4 regions of the Paenibacillus sp. P4_E11 genome follow, and region 2 is predicted to be linked to each of the others. Evidence: riboswitches for the same ligand, from Rfam matches in the RefSeq annotation. Region 2 holds a riboswitch; each other region holds the start of a gene.
The links. A riboswitch is a leader RNA that binds a small molecule or an ion and turns the genes downstream of it on or off. The one in region 2 is predicted to bind cyclic di-AMP.
Positions count from the first base shown of each region.

Region 1: it holds a riboswitch for cyclic di-AMP, as region 2 does, so the genes downstream of both, AC1DWB_RS10240 (CAP domain-containing protein) here and AC1DWB_RS09510 (TrkH family potassium uptake protein) in region 2, are expected to answer to the same signal.
Region 3: it holds a riboswitch for cyclic di-AMP, as region 2 does, so the genes downstream of both, AC1DWB_RS17960 (C40 family peptidase) here and AC1DWB_RS09510 (TrkH family potassium uptake protein) in region 2, are expected to answer to the same signal.
Region 4: it holds a riboswitch for cyclic di-AMP, as region 2 does, so the genes downstream of both, AC1DWB_RS14035 (G5 domain-containing protein) here and AC1DWB_RS09510 (TrkH family potassium uptake protein) in region 2, are expected to answer to the same signal.

Region 1 covers NZ_JBFUIX010000019.1:62,823-65,023, forward strand. Annotated here, with positions in the region: gene AC1DWB_RS10235 (sugar phosphate isomerase/epimerase family protein) at 1-728, shown strand, start outside; cyclic di-AMP (ydaO/yuaA leader) riboswitch at 815-943, shown strand; gene AC1DWB_RS10240 (CAP domain-containing protein) at 939-1,715, shown strand; gene AC1DWB_RS10245 (ROK family transcriptional regulator) at 1,918-2,201, opposite strand, start outside.
Region 2 covers NZ_JBFUIX010000017.1:53,703-55,903, forward strand. Annotated here, with positions in the region: gene AC1DWB_RS09505 (CPBP family intramembrane glutamic endopeptidase) at 1-817, opposite strand, end outside; cyclic di-AMP (ydaO/yuaA leader) riboswitch at 1,072-1,220, shown strand; gene AC1DWB_RS09510 (TrkH family potassium uptake protein) at 1,331-2,201, shown strand, end outside.
Region 3 covers NZ_JBFUIX010000046.1:17,749-19,949, forward strand. Annotated here, with positions in the region: gene AC1DWB_RS17955 (LysR family transcriptional regulator) at 1-620, shown strand, start outside; gene AC1DWB_RS17960 (C40 family peptidase) at 710-1,186, opposite strand; cyclic di-AMP (ydaO/yuaA leader) riboswitch at 1,191-1,326, opposite strand; gene AC1DWB_RS17965 (hypothetical protein) at 1,459-2,201, opposite strand, start outside.
Region 4 covers NZ_JBFUIX010000031.1:14,544-16,744, reverse strand. Annotated here, with positions in the region: gene AC1DWB_RS14035 (G5 domain-containing protein) at 79-1,218, opposite strand; cyclic di-AMP (ydaO/yuaA leader) riboswitch at 1,507-1,670, opposite strand; gene AC1DWB_RS14030 (ABC transporter ATP-binding protein) at 1,935-2,201, shown strand, end outside.

The sequences.
Region 1 (2,201 bases), on a different contig from region 2:
CTCAACGAAAAGAACTGAAAGCTTACATAGATTCGCTCGGTTTGGAAATATCTGCACTATGCGGTGATCTTGGTGGACACGGTTTCCAGGATATCGCCGCTAATCCAGCCAAAGTCGAGAAGTCCAAACGCATTCTCGATCTCGCGCAAGATCTGGGTACGAACATTGTGACGACACACATTGGGATTGTGCCTTCGGATAAGAATGGGGCTGTCTTCGCTGCCATGCAGCAATCATGTGAAGAATTGAGCCAATATGCGAGCAGCATGGGCGGTTTTTTCGCGATTGAGACCGGACCTGAGACAGCTGAGCATCTGAAAGGTTTCCTCGACACGTTGAGCAGCAGAGGCGTATCGGTCAACTTCGACCCAGCCAATATGGTCATGGTGACAGGGGACGATCCGGTACAAGGTGTATACACATTGAAGGATTATATCGTGCACACGCACGTGAAGGATGGCGTTCGCTACAAGGAAGTCGATCCACGCGAAATCTATGGCGCATTAGGCTATGAGCCGATGGATCACGGCAAAATTGCTGAGATGGTGCGTTCCGGCGAAATCTTCCGCGAAGTGCCGTTGGGTGAAGGGAAAGTGGACTTCAAAGCTTATTTCCAAGCGTTGACGGACATCGGATATAAAGGATATTTGACGATCGAACGTGAAGTTGGCGACCAACCGGAGATCGATATTAGGAAAGCTGTTGACTTCATTAAGACGTATCGGTAGCATTCAAATGTTCCACAATCCGGTTTTGTTGCCAGACTTTGCGGCATGAATTCGTGTATATAACCATGCTACAATGAACGGGCACCAAACAACAAAGGCCGAAGCTAGTAGAAGCACGGGGGAACCAACTTTGGGGTGAAGCCACTATGTGGCCGGGTGATTACTCTTTGACCCGAATCCGTCAGCTAACCTCGCAGGCCGAAAAGGAGAGTGGAGTTTTTGAAGAAGTTGAACAAGCAGCTATTGGCAGGGGTATTGGCATTGGGTGTTATCGGCGGCACAGCAGGAGCTGGAGCAGCATCCGCAGCAACCTTGACTAATGGGACGACACCTACAGGGAATCAAGTTCAATGTTATTATAGCTTACAGAAAGTAGATCTTAACGATTTCCTGAATGGTAAATTCGACTTGTCGAAGCAATTGGAGCAGCTGTTTCCAGGGATGAACATCAAGTTCCCGGAATTACCAACAACTGTAACACCTGCACCAACGCCGACTCCGGTGACACCAACACCGACGCCAGCACCAGTTAAACCTACACCAACACCAGTAAAACCAACGCCTACACCAACACCAGTAAAGCCAACACCGACGCCAAGCACACCGTCGACAGGAACGGAAAGTTCTTTTGCGAATCAAGTCGTGTCGCTTGTTAATCAGGAGCGTGCCAAAGCTGGGCTTAAACCTCTTACAAGTGATGCCGCTTTGACGAATATGGCTATGGATAAAGCGAAGGATATGTATAACAAGAACTATTTCGATCACACTTCGCCTACATTCGGATCTCCATTCGACATGATGAAAACTTATAACATTTCATTCCGTTATGCGGGTGAGAACATTGCCAAGGGCCAACGTACGCCTCAGGAAGTTATGACTGCCTGGATGAACAGTGCGGGACACCGTCAGAACATCCTTAACGGGAACTTCACTAAGATTGGCGTTGCCTTCTACAACGGCGAATGGGTTCAAGAATTCACAGGTTAATAAGAAGTAATGTAAACTGAACCGTTGACGATTTCTAGTCAACGGTTTTTTTTACAGAATCAGAAAGTATAAACATCGAGAGGTTGCATCCTGATTCGGCATAAAAAGTTACCGCTAAAGACGAACCCGCTTCACCGAATTGCTCCGATAGGAGCTTTTTTTATTGTGCATCAGCATCTTCTGTTTTATCCCGAACACATGCTTAGCGGCTGGCGCTGTTGCTCTGCATATAGGAGAAGTAGGAAAACGTCATATGCCGATCCAGCGCAAAGTTGGCCGCTCCCAGTGCACCACCGACTTCTTTGAACTGCCCGGTATGGACGACAGTCGAAGCCGATAATTGACCAATTGCACGCTGCCTGATTACCCTAACGGCCGTTTGTACAAAGGTCGGGCTGTCCTTGGGTATCGGTCCGCCTAGAATAATCGCTTCCGGGTTCAACAGGTTGACCAGATTGGCCATCGTTATGCCCAAATAGGTTGCAG
Region 2 (2,201 bases):
ATAAGGCCACGAAAGCGAATACGAGCAGCAGCCCTTGGCCGAAGGCCGTCTTCTTGCGGTATCGAATGGCATAGAAAATGGCGGCTAGCGCCATGATTCCAGTCAATATCAGGCTCCACCGTGACATATTGCCAGATGCACTATCCTGCTCATCCAGCCATGCCGCATACGAGGAAGGAACTTGAAAGGCCGCATGGTAGGCGGTCACTTCGGTTCCTCGTACTTCAACCTCGACCACGAGATGGGCTTCTCCGATTTTCTCTTCCGGATACGAGAATTTGAACCGATTCGGATGTTTGGAATCCGGGCCGACGACCGAATACGGCTTCCCCAGCTTTTGCGTATTCGCTAAGTACGTTTCGGCGATGCGCTGTCCTTCTTCCTTGGAAGGTGCCGGTTCTTTATGATTCACACGCCATCCCAGCACGTTCCCCTGAACCATGTCCAAGTCCAGTAAGTAGGCCGTTCCGAAGCTATTCTTCAACTCCACTTGCCAATATTCCACCGGATAAGTCTGTATGTATCGATGCGCGTAATCCGTAACGAGCTTATTTTTGAGTAAATACCCGCTAACCAATGGATCAGACTGAAAGGATACGGGATTATGGCTGAGCGAACCTGTCATCCCCTTTTGCTGCTTGACCCAAGACTCGGCGGCTTCAATCACCGCTTGCTTGCTTATTACTTTGTCTGCTTCGGCGGATAATCTGGAGCCATCGCGATCGCTGCTGGAAGCCCCCCAGTTCGACAATACAAATAATAGGATGCCAATCACAGCTAACGTGAACCATCTGAAACGCAACAGGTAGGGACGCATGGGCATTCACCTTTCTCTTTTTGCTACTCGTAGGGATATTTTTCAAGTTATCATAGATGGGGATGAAAACCAACTTCTTTAGGCGGGTAGATCAGTTCTGGCTAAAATCGAAGTAACCGCTCAATAGTTCAGGCTAACCCATGAAAACTAGGGCCTAGCTGCGCCAATTTGTCAGTGTTAACGCTTTCTAAGCCGTATTTCAGCTAAAAATGACTTTGTACAAACGAATCCAACAGGCTTATAATACGAATCAATTGAACAAAAAGCCGAATTTCCAAGCGAAAACGGGGGAACCATTAAGTAGGGGTGAATTTTGCCAGCCGTGTAAGTGAAACGGAAGGTGAATAGGGTGGCCTGCCATCCGAATCCGTCAGCTAACTTCGTAGGCTATGACAGGGAACCAGACCTTTAAGGGCGTTGGGATTCCAGTGCCTTTTTTCTGTTGCCCACATAATGGAACGTTCGCATTCGAAGACCCATAATAACGTTAAATTAACGATGAGGTGACATGGTTTGAGTGTGGCCAAGAAGTTTTACCAACTGACTCCTCCGCAAATATTGGCGCTCGGTTTCGGATTTATCATACTGTTGGGTGGTGTGTTATTGTCGCTACCCATCTCCTCCAAGAGCGGCCTGGGGCTTGATTTCATCGATGCCTTATTCACCTCAACTTCGGCTACATGTGTTACAGGGCTTGTTGTTGCAGACACGGGAACTTATTTTAGCGTATTCGGCCAAGTTGTCATTATGCTCCTCATTCAAGTTGGGGGACTTGGCTTCATGACAATGTCTACGCTGTTCGCGATAGTGCTGCGGAAGCGGATATCCTTGAAGGAACGGCTCATCTTGCAAGAGGCTATGAACCAGGGAAGCATGGAAGGCATCGTGCGTCTGATCCGCAAAGTTATTATATACTCCGTCTCAATTGAGCTGACTGCGGCTCTTATTTATACGATTCGTTGGTCATTTGATATGAGCATCGGTAAGGCGGCCTACTTCGGGGCGTTTCATGCTGTTGCGATGTTTAACAATGCGGGCTTCGACCTGTTCGGAGGCTTCCGCAGCCTGACGATGTATGTGGACGATCCGGTCGTGAACCTCGTGACGATATTGCTCATTATTCTAGGTGGGATTGGCTTCATTGTTTTGTCAGACTTGATCGATTATCGGAAAATGCGTAAGCTGTCGCTTCATTCCAAGGTTGTATTGAGCGCCACTTCCGTGTTAATAGTTCTTGGAACCGTGGTCGTCTACGTCTTCGAGTATTCGAATCCGATGACACTTGGGCCTTTGAACTGGATGGGGAAAATATGGGGAGCCTTGTTCCAATCGGTCACTCCACGTACGGCTGGTGCAAATACGGTTGATATCGGTGCTATGCGGC
Region 3 (2,201 bases), on a different contig from region 2:
GGGGCAGGCTGCGATTGGCTGCGACTTCCTTGCCTGCACATCGGCTCCTACCCCAATGGACGGCTGGCTACAAATTGCGCAATCCTGATCTGGATATCCTGGTGAACTCTTGCAACAGTCAGGAGGCCATTCGGCAGTTGCTCACGTACAAGGCGGAGTTAGCTTTTATAGGTGGAGGAGGGGGGATACCGCAAGAGCTGGAGAGTGAGCTGTTGTTGGACGACGAGATGATCTTCGTTGTGCCTCGAGACCATCCGCTGGCCGACCAGAGCGTGACGCTGGGTACGATGCTGCAACAACCGTTCATCGTCCGTGAGGTAGGGAGCTCAGCCCGCGATATGCTGGAGGGATTGTGCCGGGAGCAGGGGCTTACGCTGAAGATCGGCCTGACATTCAATGGGCTGTATGAGATTATTCGTGCGGTAGCTGCAGGTTATGGAGCCATGTTCGTCTCCGCCCTAGAGGTGAAGATGGCCTTAGCTGAAGGGGCGGTGGCGCAAGTCCATGTCCCTGAGATGAAGCTGACGAATTCAATTCGTCTATGTCGGCGAAAGGGAGAGAAGCTGAGTCCTGCTACGCTGGGATTCCAGACCTGGGTGCGAACGCAGCTCCAGCACTAGCCGATCATGAATACAAGCCCGGCACGGCGGATAGTTCCGCGTCGTACCGGGCTTGTTGTGGGGTTAAGCTTGGATCATCAAAGGGTGGTTCACTTGCTCACTTCTGCGGTTAACTGGTTGTAAGTGTCATCTGTGAGGAACCGCCGAGCGGATACATACGTCTTGACGTAGTATTTCTCGCTGAGCTTGTTTTTCACAATACCTTTGTCCGTAGCTGAATGTACGAACTCGTCATTACCCAAGTAGATACCTACATGGGAGATGCCGGAGCCATCGGTGTTGAAGAACACGAGGTCTCCTTGTCTCAGATCCTCTTTCGCAATCCAATAGCCTTCCTTGTTCTGGGCTTTGGATTGATGTGCCAGCTCGAAACCGAATTTGGCGAACACGAACATCGTGAAGCCGGAGCAATCGAAGCCAGTTTCCGGGGAAACTCCGCCGTACTTATACTTCGTGCCGACCAGCTCGTCCACCGTCGATTCGAGGACCGTTGATGCGGAAGCGCTACCAAGGTGGAAACTTAGTAGAATAACAAGACTTGCGAAAAACAAAAAAACCTTTTTCAAAACGACAAGCTCCTTCCAGTGCCTACGAGGTTAGCTGAGGGTTCGGTTGAAGGTTCCCTATGATCACTTTGAAGCGAGATCAATTCACCCAGATTGGATCCCCCGTTTCCCGGAAATCGGGAATTCGGCAAATATCGATTGTTTTTTTATACCAGGTTTATGTATTCGCCTTTGTCTGGCAAAATCCTCCTTCCTCTGCGAAAAAAATGCGAAAACAAGAAAAAAGCCCGAAATCCTTAGCGGATTTTGGGCTAATCGTGTCAAAAACCGAACTATGTGACGTTATTTTCTGTAAAATAGTGGTATTGCGTCGAAACGGCCCACAGCTTGAACAACATCTTCAGGATGTGGAACACTTGATGCAGGATCAAGGCAGAGAGGCCAGCCCACATTAAGGATGCCGATAAGGTCAGGGCAGTCAGCACGGCGGAAAGTGTCAGCAGCACACCAGCGATGATCAGGACTACAGGCAGACGGCGTATGAAAACACCAATCGTTTCGAGAGCAGGGGCCTGGATCGTCTTGCCAAGCATTAAGTAGAGGAAGATCAGATGGATGAGATAACCGTATACGAACATCCCGACTAGCCAAGGCAGCAGAGAGAGTGCGAGTGATTCGTAGGACGATTGGGTGCTCAGTGCCTTCTGCGCAATCGGATAGAGCCAATAGAGTGGGGCGGCAGTCAGGGCGATCTGGAACAAATAATAGAGCGCGAACATACCGCTGAGTTCTTTCACCCCTTTGAAGAAACGGTAGCCAGCATTCAGGTGCGTATGATGAATAGAGTAGAAAATGCCTGCGTTAATCATGGGTGTAAGAATCATCCTCGCCAGGATCAGTCCACATAAGGTCCAAATATAAGGGTGGCTAATATCGGTTTTCGTTAGTTGGAATTCGCCCTCGGTCAAGAATAGCTGTGTCGCAGAACTGGATAGGTGCCCGCTTGGATATCGATGCATTAAGGGCACGACGATGGATTTGACGAACGATAGCAGCAGCAGTCCCCAAGCGAATT
Region 4 (2,201 bases), on a different contig from region 2:
ACTCGAAGGGAATGATCAATCCCAGAGCAGAGCTGACGCATTTTTCGCGGGGTCAGCTCTGGCTCAGGGAGATGTCTATCAACTCGAAGCCGGTTTATCCTTGCCGATAACGTAAACCTTGTAACCGCGTTTCACACCAAATCGTTTGGCATAATCCGGGTTGTCGAAGAATACATCGATAATGTTTCCCTTGATGCCGCTACCGGTGTCTTCCGCACGTCGCAAGCCGATACCCTCGATGTAGACCCACCATCCAATTGGAATCACTTTGGGATCTACCGCAATCGTACGGCCTTCGGTCACACGCGTCCCGGAGAAGGTTAATCCGTATTGGGGATGCTCGCTGGTTTTGCCTGTAGAACTAGCATCAATGGTATACGCAGTCAGCGATACGTTGTTCAAGATCTGCTTATACCCGAACGTCACGCCTGACTTCGTCACTTCTTCGATATTAGGCGTGGATGCAGACAACACAACTACGGGGTTTTTGGTGCCCAGTGCTACGACTTTATTGACACTTTCCGCAGATACTTTCATATCGACTACATTCTCAGCCACAAGGACGCCATCCTCGAACGTTTTTTCGATCTTCTTGGCAAGAACGCCATCTTGGCCTTCTGTAACGGTTTGCTCCTTGCCTTTCAGCAAGTTCGGATCGTTTTGTTTCACGGTGTCAAATGGTATGGCTTCCGTCTGATCCTCTAATACTTTATTCACTCTGACCACTTGAATGACATCATTCCCGCTAATGCCCGTATCCTGCGCAGGAGACACTTTATCCAGTTCTCCTACGGATACATCCAAGTCCTGCAATACTGCAGCAACCGTTCTTCCTGTCGTGTACTTTAATTCCGTCTTCCCATCAGCCATCAATTGCACCGGTAGAGCATGATCGACCACGACTTTATCCCCGTTCTTCAACTTCGCCTCTAAAGGCAGGGATAATCGGTCATATTCTCCAACCGGAATGGCCAGTTCATCCAGTAGGCGTTGCAGGACCCATTGCTTCGTACTCACAACGGTTTCTTGTCCATTCACTACTACGGATACGCTCTTGGTAGCCGTACCGTACAACAACACCGTGAACATGAAAGTCATAGCGATTGAAAACAAAGCGATACCTGAAATCAAACGCAAGTTTTCACGCTTCCATCGCAATGCGAAGGTCATGCTGGATGATCGTTTTACATGGGGTTCTCCTTGGTGAATACCTCCCACTTCTTCGGTCCTCCTTAAGCCCCGCCGTCGAGTGTTACGCATGATCGGATTTGACGCGACTATAGTTTATTGTTAGTGCCGTCTCTCCTCCACTTGTTTGATTTTGGGCAACCGCCCCCCTCCAATGTGTATGAGGGTCGTGGTCCCAATATCCCTTAGTGAAGAAAAGAATTTTCTTTAGCGCTTTAACGCTTTGCCGGAATATGGCATTAAAAAAGCCGCAGAAGAGGGACTCTTCTCGGCTGTACGAACCATGCTACATCAAAAACAAGCATAGGCCCCCGACAAAGTGCCTCTCTCTTCACGCTTACGAGGTTAGCTGACGGATTCGGACGCGAGAGTCGCCCTATTCGCTACTGTAAGAGTTGTAGTCTCACTAGCGAAATTCACCCCAATGTAACCCTGTTTGGTTCCCCCGTTTTTCATTTCTGAAAACTCAGCGATTGGAAATTGATAGCAATATGAAGTTAAGTTATTATGAAGGTTAGTTTACGATGTTCCTCCAAAGCTGTAAAGCGAGCGGAGTATGTAAAAACAGACAAATCCACGAGTTTTGTGTGATTAATCACACTTTTTTGCCAATATTGCTCTCTCAAACTCCCCCACACGCTTGTTTACGTAAAAGTTGGGTAACATCGGCACAAAAATAGGTAAAAATGTGCTTGCAATCTTTGAAAATGTTAGGATAAAAGTATCAGATGAACCGGAGGTTTGCTATGTTACCGATTTTGCAAGTGGAAAAACTATATGGTGGTTACTTCAGCAATAAGCCAATTTTACATGATCTCTCTTTTACAGTAAATCCTGGAGAAATGATCGGCTTGATCGGTTTAAACGGGGCTGGCAAAAGTACGACGATCAAACATCTGCTCGGGCTGTTACAACCCCAACAGGGAGAAATCCGAATCGGCGGGCAACAGCCATTAAGAAACGAACACCAATTCCGTTCCAAGCTCGCCTACGTTCCGGAATCCCCGGAGCTG